Regions from separate parts of the Neisseria oralis genome, predicted to be linked through region 3. Evidence: predicted binding sites of a transcription regulator. Region 3 holds the regulator's gene; each other region holds the start of a gene.
The links. The regulator FNR, encoded in region 3, switches genes on or off when oxygen is low (the NO sensors DNR and NnrR bind a similar motif). The targets are predictions, from matches to a motif close to TTGATNNNNATCAA.
Positions count from the first base shown of each region.

Region 1: the regulator FNR is predicted to act here: its motif matches at 1,715-1,728, upstream of ACI43T_RS09845 (FeoA family protein).
Region 2: the regulator FNR is predicted to act here: its motif matches at 1,081-1,094, upstream of pflB (formate C-acetyltransferase).
Region 4: the regulator FNR is predicted to act here: its motif matches at 1,816-1,829, upstream of ubiU (ubiquinone anaerobic biosynthesis protein UbiU).

Region 1 is NZ_JBJGEB010000010.1:68,020-71,184, forward strand. It holds gene feoB (ferrous iron transporter B) at 1-1,076, opposite strand, end outside; gene ACI43T_RS09845 (FeoA family protein) at 1,240-1,506, opposite strand; gene ACI43T_RS09850 (NAD(P)H-hydrate epimerase) at 1,825-2,472, shown strand; gene ACI43T_RS09855 (choline/carnitine O-acyltransferase) at 2,690-3,165, opposite strand, start outside.
Region 2 is NZ_JBJGEB010000005.1:102,924-106,088, forward strand. It holds gene ACI43T_RS06290 (adenylosuccinate synthase) at 1-864, shown strand, start outside; gene pflB (formate C-acetyltransferase) at 1,223-3,165, shown strand, end outside.
Region 3 is NZ_JBJGEB010000003.1:159,965-163,129, reverse strand. It holds gene ACI43T_RS04120 (CysB family HTH-type transcriptional regulator) at 3-953, shown strand; gene fnr (fumarate/nitrate reduction transcriptional regulator Fnr) at 1,042-1,776, opposite strand; gene hemN (oxygen-independent coproporphyrinogen III oxidase) at 1,928-3,165, shown strand, end outside.
Region 4 is NZ_JBJGEB010000004.1:86,755-89,919, forward strand. It holds gene ACI43T_RS04990 (U32 family peptidase) at 1-703, opposite strand, end outside; gene ubiU (ubiquinone anaerobic biosynthesis protein UbiU) at 714-1,721, opposite strand; gene ACI43T_RS05000 (site-specific recombinase) at 2,022-3,165, shown strand, end outside.

The DNA.
Region 1 (3,165 bases), on a different contig from region 3:
ATGGTAACGAGGCGTTCGCGCGGGTCGTGGATGGTGCGCGCCGACATCACGGCGGGAACGGCGCAGGCGAAACTCGACAGGAGCGGGATGAACGAGCGTCCGGACAGGCCGCTTTTCGCCATCACGTTATCCAGCAGGAATGCCGCGCGCGGCAGGTAGCCGGAATCTTCCAAAAGCAGGATGAAGGCAAACAGGATCGTAATCTGCGGCAGGAACACCAACACGCTGCCGGTACCGGCAATCACGCCGTTGACGAGCAAGTCGTTGAGGATGCCCGGCGCCATATTCGCGCCGACCCATTCGCCCAGCGCGGTAAAGCCGCCTTCGATGGCGTCCATAATCGGCGCCGCCCAAGTGTAAACCGCTTGAAACACCATAAACAGGATGACCAGCAGCAGAATCATACCCAGCACAGGATGCAGCACGATGTCGTCCAGTTTCTTATGCCATGCCGGCAGCGTCATTTCCGTGCGGACGACCTGTGCCAAAATCGATTCGACTTCTTGATAAAGTTTGTCGCTCTCCAGCGCATCGAGCGTGCGTTCGGCAGAGGCGGGGCTGGCAGGGAAAGAGCGTTTGCGCGGCAGTTTGGCCACCGCCTCGCGCACCGCGTGTATGCCCGACGCGCTTACCGCCACCGTTTCCAAAACGGGTACGCCCAGCAGTTCGCTCAGTTTGGCCGCATCGATATTCAAGCCCCTTTTGCGGGCAACGTCGCTCATGTTCAGCGACACCACCATAGGCAGTCCCAGCGTTTTCAGTTCCAGAATCATGCGCAGGGTCATACGCAGGTTGGTCGCGTCGGCAACGGCAATGATGGCGTCGGGCGGAATGCCCAGTTTGCCCACTGCCACATCTTTTGCCACCGCTTCGTCGGGGCTGGTCGTGCGTAGGCTGTATGTGCCCGGCAGGTCGATAATGCGGACGGCAGCATCGTCGAGGAAGGCGCCCTCGCGCTTATCGACCGTTACGCCCGGATAATTGGCAACCTTGGCATGGGCGCCGGTCAAACCGTTGAACAGAACGGTTTTGCCGCAGTTTGGCGCACCGATCAAGGCAAAATAGCTTAGTTCCATGAATTGAATTCTCCTTTTTTGTTTGTGTGATGGAGTTGGGGAAGGGCGTTGAAACTACGCTTCCAGACTGCCTAAGGCCGTCTGAAAAGGATAGAGCGGTCAGATTCAATCCGCCTTTGCCACATTTTCAGAGTGCGAAGCCTGCCTGTGGGTACGGCGTAAGTCAGCCGTTAATCACATGGCACATAATTTTTCCCGCCTCTTCCTGCCGCAACGAAAATTGCGACTGGTTGCCCAACCGCACGGCAAACGGGCCGCGTCCGAATCCGCCGACGGCAATCACCTGCAGCGGCATTCCGCCGGAAAAGCCCAAATCGGCAAGGCGGCGCGTAACCAGCGGGTCGAGTTCGCCGAAAGTCGGATTGGGGACGATGGAATCGATGTGCGCGACCGCGCCTTTACTGAGTTTTGACAATGGTATGGCAGACATAGGGTGTTTTACTTTCGTTGTCGATTGAAAAAGAGACAGCCAGTAAAGACGAATTGGACACAGTACAGGGCAAAGGTATGTCCCAACGCCTGTTCCCGCAAAAGAAGTAATTTTGATTGTTTATCGCTTTATTTTATTATGATAATAAATCTTGTTAACATAAAAATCAAATCCAAAGCCACCAAGTTCCTTATTTTCAGACGACCTCTTGCGACAAATCAAAGAAAGCGAATGATTCGTTGTGAAAGTTAGGCAGGGCTATTGATAAGGTTTTCGTTTGGATGTTTTATAGAGCAGTAAAGACCAAAGGAGCGAATGATGAAAATCTACACCGCTGCAGAAATGCGCGAACACGAACAAATGGCAGTCGATAAAGGCACGACTTTCGAGCAACTGATGGAAAACGCGGGACAAGCCGCCGCGGCGGATTTGCTGCGCCGTTTCCCGAAAGCAGGACGCGCGTTGATTGTTTGCGGCAAGGGCAACAACGGCGGCGACGGTTTGGTCATCGCGCGCGTGTTGTCCGAACAGGATTGGCGGGTAGATGTTGTTTTCGTCTTGGGAGATAAACTGTCGCCGCTAGCGCAGTTGAACCGCGAGCGTTTGAATCATTCGGACGGCGTCAGCTTTATCCGACCCGACGAACTGGAAGGCCGTACCACAGGCAGGCTTCGCACTCTGAAAACAGGTTACGGCCTCATTATCGAAGGCATTTTCGGAACAGGCTTCAGCGGCGCATTGCCCGAAACAGCCGCCGCCGTCTGCCGTCTGCTGAATCAAGCCGACGGCTTCAAAATCGCGTTAGACATCCCGACCGGGCTGAACTGCGACACCGGCGAAGCAGACAAAGACACCTTCCGCGCCGACCTGACTTACGCCTTCGCCGCCTACAAACCCGCGCATATGACTGAAGCAGGCAAAGCATATTGCGGCGAAACCGTGTGTTTGGATATTGGGATAGAGTAGCCCTCTTTGGGGTGGTTTAGATAAAATAAAAACGTCGTCTGAAAATACGGCATTAGCGAAACCTGCTATGCCTGTTTTCAGACGACGTTGTTTTTGAGATTGGATACGGCGGGTACGGTTGCGTCCTTCTTTGTCCCCATCCCCGCTGGAAAGCTGGTTTCTCCGGCCAGAGGTTGCCTGCCTGAAAAGAAAAACGGGCTTTCAGGTAGGCATTCCGTCAAGCATTGAGAAATTCGAGCAAATGTTTCCCGCCAACTTTCAAGGCCTCCACAAATACGTTGACTTTCTGTTGTTGCTCTTGGGTATGGCTTACCGTATACAGCCAGCCTTCGGGCGTAATGGTGTAGTTGATGCCCAAGCCGCCAACCGAGGTGGGGGCAAAGGCAAAGTTCACTACTGTGCTGTTGTCGCCTACGGTTGAGGTGGAGAGGAAATCGGTGGTAAAGGTTTGGTAGCCTTCGTCTTTAAAAAATTCAGGAATCTCACTGTTTGCTTTGGTTGCCATCAGTTGCAGGCCGAGCAGGTGGCGGTTGGCGCCTTGGCCGAGTTTGCTGGCTTTGATGCGGGCTTTATGTTCGGCCAATGCGGCATCCAGCGCTTCGCGGGAGGGTTTTTCCTGCAATAAGGTGCCGACGAAGACCAGCGATTCGTTGGAAACGGGGCGCACGCATTCGGTACGGCCGTTTTTGAAGT
Region 2 (3,165 bases), on a different contig from region 3:
CGGGCCATCCGCGTGGTGGATTTGCTCCGTCCTAAGCAGCTGGCCGAAAAGCTGGAATCGGTTTTGGCCTATTACAATGTCCAGTTGCAGCATCTGCATGGTGCCGAGCCGGTAAAGGCGGAGGACGTGATGGCCGTCATTGAAAAAATCGCGCCGCGCATCGTGCCGATGATCACCGACGTTTCACGCGTGCTGACCGAGAAAAACCGCAAAGGCGAGCAGTTGTTGTTTGAAGGCGCGCAGGGCACGCTGCTGGACATCGACTACGGGACTTATCCGTTCGTAACCTCGTCCAACTGCTTGGCGGGAGCCGCGTCTGCCGGAGCGGGCGTTGCGCCGCAAATGCTGGATTATGTGCTGGGTATCGTCAAAGCCTATACTACCCGCGTCGGTTCCGGACCGTTTCCGACCGAATTGTTTGACGAAGTGGGCGCGGGATTGGCCGAGCGCGGCAATGAATTCGGTTCGGTAACCGGCCGTGCGCGCCGTTGCGGCTGGTTTGATGCGGCTGCGTTGAAACGCTCTATCCAAGTCAATGGCATTTCGGGTATGTGCATCACCAAACTGGACGTCATGGACGGTATTGAAAACATCAATATCTGCGTCGGTTACGAACTGCCCGACGGCAGCAAGACCGACATCCTGCCTTTCGGCGCGGATGCGGTGGCAGGCTGCAAACCGGTTTACGAAACTATGCCGGGTTGGAAGGAATCGACGTTCGGCGTGAAAAGTTATGACGCATTACCGGACAATGCCAAAGCCTATCTGAAGCGTATCGAGGAAGTTTGCGGCGCACCCGTGGCCATTGTTTCCACCGGTCCCGACCGCGAAGAAACCATCGTATTGCACCATCCGTTTGCCTGATGCCGATGCCGACGGTTTTAAAAAGAAATGCGCCCCGCAGCCAGAATGCTTGCGGGGCTTTTTAATATTGGTTTACGAAGATTGGAGGCCGTCTGAAAAGATTTGTTGTCTTTAAAGTTGCAGATACGGTTTTCAGACGGCCTCATAATATTCATTCTTAAGGTATAAGAGAATGGGTGCGCCTGTGCCGGTTTTCAAATAAATCCGCACGGATATTTGATATACATCAAGCGTTTGTGTCGCGTGTAGTAATGTTTCAGAATCGGTATTACTTTGAGCGGGCAATAGTGATATTATTTTAAATAACAAGATTTTTTTAGTATTGTATCCAACCGATTCATCTGATTAGGAGCTTGATATGTCAACCGATATACAACAACGCCCCGCCGCTTGGGAAGGTTTTGTCGGCGGTAATTGGGAAACCAATGTCGACGTGCGCGATTTTATTCAGAAAAACTACACGCCTTATGAAGGCGATGCGTCTTTCCTCGCACCTGCGACCGAGGCTACGACCAAATTGTGGGCGGAAGTGATGGAAGGCATCAAAGTCGAAAACCGCACGCACGAACCTTACAAAATCGACGCGCAAGTCGTGTCCGGCATTACCAGTCATGCACCGGGCTATATCAATAAAAATTTGGAAACCATCGTCGGTCTGCAAACAGACGAGCCTCTGAAACGCTCAATCATGCCGTTTGGCGGTTTGAAAATGGTACAAGACGCATGCAAGGTGTACAACGTCGAGTTGAACCCCGAAGTCAGCGAAATCTTCACCAAATACCGTAAAACCCACAACCAAGGCGTGTTTGACGTTTATACGCCCGACATCCGCCGTTGCCGCAAATCCGGTGTGATTACCGGCTTGCCGGATGCTTACGGCCGCGGCCGCATCATCGGCGACTACCGTCGCGTGGCGTTGTACGGTATCGATTTTCTGATGGCCGACAAATTCAACCAATTCAATTCGCTGCAAGCCGATTTGGAAAACGGTGTGAATCTGGAAGAAGTTATCCGCCGCCGCGAAGAAATCAATGACCAATACAAAGCCTTGGGTCAAATGAAAGAAATGGCGGCCTCTTACGGCTACGACATTTCCGGCCCTGCGAAAAATGCGCAAGAAGCCATCCAATGGACTTACTTCGCCTACCTTGCCGCCGTTAAATCGCAAAACGGCGCCGCCATGTCGTTCGGCCGCGTGTCTTCGTTCTTGGATATTTACATCGAGCGCGACCTGAAAAACGGCGTGATTACCGAAACCCAAGCGCAAGAGTTTATCGACCATTTGGTGATGAAACTGCGTATGGTTCGTTTCCTGCGCACGCCCGAATACGACCAACTCTTCTCCGGCGACCCAATTTGGGCAACCGAATCCATCGGCGGTATGGGTTTGGACGGCCGCACGCTGGTAACGCGCACCAACTTCCGCGTGCTGCACACCCTGTACAACATGGGTCCGTCTCCCGAACCGAACATTACCGTGTTGTGGTCCGAACAACTGCCGCAAGGCTTTAAAGAATTTTGCGCCAAAGTGTCCATCGACACTTCGTCCATCCAGTATGAAAACGACGATTTAATGCGTCCGGACTTCAACAGCGACGACTACGCCATTGCCTGCTGCGTCAGCCCGATGGTAATCGGCAAACAAATGCAGTTCTTCGGCGCACGCGCCAACTTGGCGAAAACCCTGCTGTACGCAATCAACGGCGGCGTGGACGAGAAATCCAAAGACCAGGTCGGCCCGAAAACCGAACCGATTATGGACGAAGTCTTGGACTACGACACTGTCTTTGCGCGCATGGACAAATTCATGGATTGGCTGGCAACCCAATACGTTACCGCGCTGAACATCATCCATTACATGCACGACAAATACAGTTACGAAGCTGCGCTGATGGCGCTGCACGACCGCGACGTGAAACGCACTATGGCTTGCGGTATCGCCGGTTTGTCTGTGGCCGCCGACTCGCTGTCAGCCATCAAATACGCCAAAGTCAAACCGATTCGCGACGAAAACGGTATTGCCGTCGACTTTGAAATCGAAGGCGAATATCCGCAGTTCGGTAACAACGACGACCGCGTGGACGACATCGCCTGCGACTTGGTGGAACGCTTCATGAAAAAAGTGGCAACCCACAAAACTTACCGTAACGCAACGCCGACCCAGTCCGTGCTGACCATTACCTCCAACGTCGTGTACGGCAAAAAAACCGGCAACACGCCGGACGGCCGCCGCGCAGGCGCACCGTTCGGTCCGGGTGCCAACCCGATGCACGGCCGCGATGTCAACGGTGCCGTCGCTTC
Region 3 (3,165 bases):
CCATGAAATTACAACAGCTCCGCTATGCTCTAGAAGTTTTCCGCCACAACCTGAACGTATCGGAAGCCGCGGATGCGTTGTTTACCTCCCAGCCCGGCATTTCCAAACAAATCCGCTTGTTGGAAGAGGAGCTGGGCGTCCAAATCTTTATCCGCAGCGGTAAACGCGTAGTTTCAGTGTCTCAGCCCGGTAAGGCTGTTTTGGAACTGTCCGAGAGGATTTTGCGCGACGTGCAGAATATCAAAAATATCGGTAGTGAATTTACCGACCATGACAGTGGTTCGCTGACCATTGCGACCACTCATACGCAAGCACGTTATGCGTTGCCGGAAATTGTGGCCCGATTCGTTCGGAGCTATCCCAAAGTGCAGTTAACCATCAAGCAGGGCAGCCCTTCGGCGATTGCCCAAATGGTTAGCGGAGGGGAAGCGGATATCGGCATTATCACCGAAGCTATTGATGACCATCCCGAATTGTGCAAATTGCCCTGCTACGAATGGAACCATGCCGTTATTGTGCCGCAAGACCACCCGCTGCTTGATTGCCGCCATCCTTTAAGCTTGAAAGATTTAGCTTCTTTCCCCTTGGTTACTTACGAATTTGCTTTTAACAATGGCAGCAGTATTGCCCGCGCTTTTGCCAGAGCCCGTTTGGAACAGCCTGCCGTCGCATTGTCTGCCGCGGATACGGATGTTTTAAAAACCTATGTCAAACTGGGGTTGGGCGTGGGCGTTATGGCAAAAATGGCTTATAACCCGCAGGCCGACCAAGATTTACAGCTAATCGATGCAGCCCATCTTTTCGAACCGTCTCCAACATGGATTGCCTTGCGGTCCGATACTTATTTGCGGGGCTATACATACGATTTTATCAATCTGTTTGCCCCCAAATTGAACCGTGAAGCGGTTGACCGCATTCTTTATTCTCCGATTGTGGAAGATTATTCGATTTAGCAATGTACCTGTTTGCAAAATGGTTTCAAAAAGGCCGTCTGAAAACAAAATTTCAGACGGCCTTTTTGAAACCATTGTTCATTCTGACTTACATCGCATGTGTACAGCCCGACACCATTTTCTTCAATGCCTGAGGTTCCAAAATCTTGATATGTTTGTGTTCGACTTTTATCAAGCCGTCATGATGGAATTTCGATAATGTGCGGCTGACGGTTTCCAACTTCAGGCCGAGATAGCTGCCGATTTCTTCGCGCGACATGCGTAAGATAAAGTCATTGGCGGCAAATCCGCGTGAATACAAGCGGTTGGACAAGTTCAACAGGAAAGCGGCCAAGCGTTCTTCGGCACGCATATTGCCCAACAACAGCATCACGCCTTGATCACGCACGATTTCCCTGCTCAACAGGCGAAAAAAATGGGTTTGCAGGCTGGGGATGTTTTGTCCTAACTCTTCGATATGGCCGAAAGGCAGTTCGCATACCTCGCTGTCTTCCAATGCGACCGCGTCGCAACTGTGCGTATGCGAACAAATGCCGTCCATCCCGATAAGTTCGCCCGACATAAAAAAACCGGTTACTTGATCCCGCCCATCTTGGCTGGCGACGGTGGTTTTGAAAAAACCGGCCCTGATAGCAAAAAGTGAAGTAAACGGTTCTCCGGCGCGGAACAGAAATTCGCCTTTTTTCAAACGGCGGCTTTGACGTATTACCGCATCAAGCTGGGAAAATTCGTTCGGCATCAATCCGACAGGCAAGCACAGCTCGCGCAGCGAGCAGGTGGAACACAAAGTTTTCACCTGATGGGAAGCGTTGTGTGTGGTCATAACGGACAACCTTTTTTATAAAACTTCTGCATTCGGAGCATATTTAGGTATTGACTGATACCGAGGCAGGTTTATCATAATGCGGCATTCTATCAAACTACTGAAACTTTGACTAATTCATTAATTTCTATATAAAACGCAATACCGTGCCATGAAAATAATCTCCATTAAAAACAATGAAGAACCGGAATTCGACCGCCAACTGATAGCCAGCCTGCCCGCTACGGGCCCGCGCTATACCTCTTACCCAACCGCCGACCGCTTCCACGACGGCTTCCGTGAAACCGAATATGTCAAAGCACTCGAACTGCGCGGCATCGGCGCGCTCAACAAACCGCTGTCGCTCTATATCCACATTCCCTTCTGCAACACCATCTGTTACTACTGCGGCTGCAACAAAATCATCACCAAAGACAAAAGCCGCGCCGATGCCTACATCGAATACCTCGAAAAAGAAATGGAACTGCTCGCCCCTCACTTGGGCGGGAGGCACCGGCTCGCCCAACTGCATTTCGGCGGCGGCACTCCGACTTTCCTGAGCGACGACCAGCTTGAACGCGTATTCCATATGATACGCAAACATTTCCAACTGATTCCCGACGGAGAATACTCCATCGAAATCGACCCGCGCAAAGTCAGCCGCGATACCGTACTCATGCTCGGCAAACTCGGCTTCAACCGCATGAGCGTCGGCATCCAAGATTTCGATCCGAAAGTACAGGCCGCCGTCAACCGCATCCAAAGCTACGAAGAAACCAAAGAAGTCATTGATGCCGCCCGCGAAGCCGGATTCAAATCCGTCAGCGTCGATTTGATTTACGGCCTGCCGCATCAAACCGCCGAAAGCATCAAAACCACCATCGACACCGTATTGTCGCTCGACCCCGACCGCCTCGCCCTCTACCACTATGCCCACCTGCCGCATATTTTCAAACCGCAACGCCGTATCGACACCGACGCCGTCCCCGGCAGCGAAGAAAAGTTGGACATGCTGCAATACTGCGTCCAAACCCTGACCCGCCGCGGCTATGTGTTTATCGGGATGGATCATTTCGCCAAACCCGACGACGAACTCTCCGTCGCTCTGCGGGAAGGCCTGCTGCAACGCAATTTCCAAGGCTATTCCACCTATGCCGACTGCGATTTGGTGGCTATCGGCGTATCTTCCATCGGTAAAATCGGCAGCACCTACTCTCAAAACGAGCGCAACATCGACGACTACTACGCCGCCATAGACGCAGGCCACCTGCCCGTCATGCGCGGCTATCAGCTCAATCAGGACGACCTGTTGCGCCGCACCGTCATTCAGGACCTGATGTGCCGTTTCGCCCTGGACTACCGCGCCTATGAAAGCGTATTCGGCATACCGTTCGGCCATTACTTCAAAGA
Region 4 (3,165 bases), on a different contig from region 3:
GCAAATCTTCATGGTGCGGCAGCAGGTTTTGGCAGCCGTAAGACATGGTTTGGATACCGTTGATGGTTAAAAACGGTTTGCCTTCGCGGGTATTCATATCCATGCCTTGTTCGTAATCGAGGCAGCGGAATTCGCAGCCGTCTTTGTTCAGGTTGTAATGCCGCGCGGTAAAGCAGCGCGACGAATAGGCAAGCGGCATTTTGCCCCAGGCGAAAAGTTCGGTTTCGATGCCGTCTGAAACGGCGGCGATGGCGGCAACCTTGTCTCGGCTCAACTCGGACGGCGCAATCCAGCGGAACGTACCCAGTTTGCGGAATACGTCCAGCGTGGATTCGTTGTAAATATTCAGGCTGGCACCGGCGACAAACGGGATGCCGTGTTCGCGCGCCAGCTTGACCGCGCCCATGTCGTTGGCTTCGACTTTGAATTTGTCCTGTCCGGTGATTTTGCGCAGGCGTTTCAAGTCGGATTCGCTCTCAAGCAGAACCTGCGACGAAAGGATGATTTCCTTGCCGCTGTCGGCCAAGTCTTCCGCCAGCCCGAACCAGTCGGCAAAGCGCATTTTCTGGCGGCGCGAGCACACCACTTCGCCCAAATAAACCGTGTCCACCGGCGCATCCAGCATGGAAGCGTAAAATTCCAACAGCGCTTCCTTCTGCCAGAAAAACAAAACCGGCCCCAACGATAATTTCATTGGATTCATCCTTTTCCCCTTATTTCCACGGGCGGCTGTACGCGCCCAAAGTAGTCTGATGCCCTTCCGAAACTTTGCTCAAAGCATTGTTCCATAGCGGATTGACTTTGAAATGCTCCGGATTGGCGGCGGCCGCATCCAAGGCCTGACGCAGCGATTTGGTTACTTGCGCCGTGTACATCGGGCTGCGCTGGCGGCCTTCTATTTTGATGGCGGAAACGCCGATTTTGATGAGTTCGGGCAACATTTCCAAAACATTCAGGCTGGTCGGTTCTTCCAGCGCGTAATACGTTTCGTCGTTCACCTCGAAACGGCCTTTGCACAGGGTCGGATAACCGGCCGGTTCGTCCGGTTTGTACTGGTCGATCAATACCTGATTCAGCCGCACGTTCATACGGTCGGGAAGCTGCTCCCAGCGCACGGCCTTCGCCGGCGAACACACGCCCTGCATATTCGGCGATTCACCCGTCGCATAACTCGATAAAATGCAGCGCCCTTCCACCATGACGCACAAACTGCCGAAACCGAACACTTCGATTTCCACATCGGTATTGTCGATAACGTGTTTGACCTGATCCACGGTCAACACGCGCGGCAACACGGCGCGGCGGACGCCGAACAGCTCCTTCATCATATTGATGGCCTCGTAATTGGTGGCCGACCCCTGCACCGACATGTGCAGCCGCAGGTTCGGATACCGTTCCGCCACATAGGCCATAACGGCGGGGTCGGCGACAATTACCGCATCCGCGCCAAGCTCTGCCGCCGTATCCACCGCGGCATACCAGCGCGCCACCTGCCCGGCCTGTGCGAACGTATTAATCGCCATCAGCACATTGCGTCCGCGCGCATGGGCGTAGGCCACGCCCTCCCGCGCCGACTTCATGTCGAAATTCAAACCGGGGAAGTTACGCGCATTGGTCGCGTCTTTCAGCCCCATGTATACCGTGTCCGCACCGTTGTCCACCGCCGTTTTCAGAGCGGGCAGGTTACCGGCGGGACAAACCAATTCGGGAATTTTCCGCATTTCGTGTTCCTTGTCCGGCGACGGAATACCGTCGCCCATCAATCAATATTTTGTATTAATCCGACTATTTTATTGATTAAACACACAAAATATAATGACTTAAATCAAACCGCAAAATCCGTTTTGACAAAAGCATATCGCTTACAAAATCTTAACGGTTTTTATTTTTTATATATTTCATACGCTTAAAATTTTTAACTAGTTCAAATAGTCAATACTTGATTTATAATTTTATTTATTGCATTTATTAATTTTTACAATCAACTTGGCTCATACCGTGTTCTATGAAATAATGAAGACATGAAAAAACTCACTTCACAAAACCTCGGCCCGATGTTGGCCGAACATCTGCCTGATACCGATTTTGTTTTAATACTCAACGCACTAATAGAATTTCTCCGCCAAGGGGGCAAAAAACGGGCCTCAGTCCGATTCAATCTGCTCCTCAACTCCCTCGAACAAGACGAAAACCTTTGCCGGCAATTCAGCCAACGCTTTTACGGTTGGTTGGCGCAAGTTCACGTTTACCCCGCCTTGGTAAAACTGGGTATATTTTCTCGCCACAGCTTTACCCGCGAAATGAGCATCCGCATCTACGAGCGGTTCAGCCCTTCCTACAAAGACTTCGGCAATCTGCGCGAAGTCTTCCTGTATTTGTTCCACTCCGAAAACGACGAAAAATGGTTGCAGCAGATCAGTTTGAAACAATGGCTGGCGCTTTCCCGGCTGCTGCGCCGGCATACCGACGCGGCCCTGCTTCAGACGGCCTCAAGGCAGCTTGTGCAGGCAAGGCTGCGCGCGATGGAAATGCTGGCGATATGGATTGCCTCCGAGGCGCTCGAACCCGATTTAATCCGCCTCGCGCCCAAACTGCTGGAAGCCGATTCCGCCTTCGTCGCCTTACAACGGGAAACGGCAAAACTGACCGAACACTATTGCAACGATACCGCCCCCTACGACACCGCCCACCTGGAGGTCATGTTCGACCAATGCCGCACGCAGATTGACTACCTGCGCCGCCGTGGGACGGGCGCCGGTTCCGGTTCGTCGGTCAAGGTGGCGCACCTGCTGGAACGTTTGCAACAGACTTTGGACCGGCTGAAACTGCTCATCGACATCCAAACCCACCCCGAAAACAACCGCTTCAAACTCACCCTGCTGCACTCGCTGACCTATGCCGCCGTAGAGCAGTACAGCACGCGCTACCTGCGCAGAAGCAGCATCAGGATGCTGGCAAAAAGCATCACCGAAAACAAAAGCCAGCACGGCGAACACTACATCACCCGCAACAAGCGCGAATATCTGAATATGTTTTTTTCCGCGGCGGGCGGCGGCATTCTGATCGCCCTGATGGCGCTGCATAAAATCCATATCGGCACGCTCGGTTTCGGCCAGTTCGCCACATCCGTATTGTCGGGTTTGAACTACGGCATCGGTTTTATGC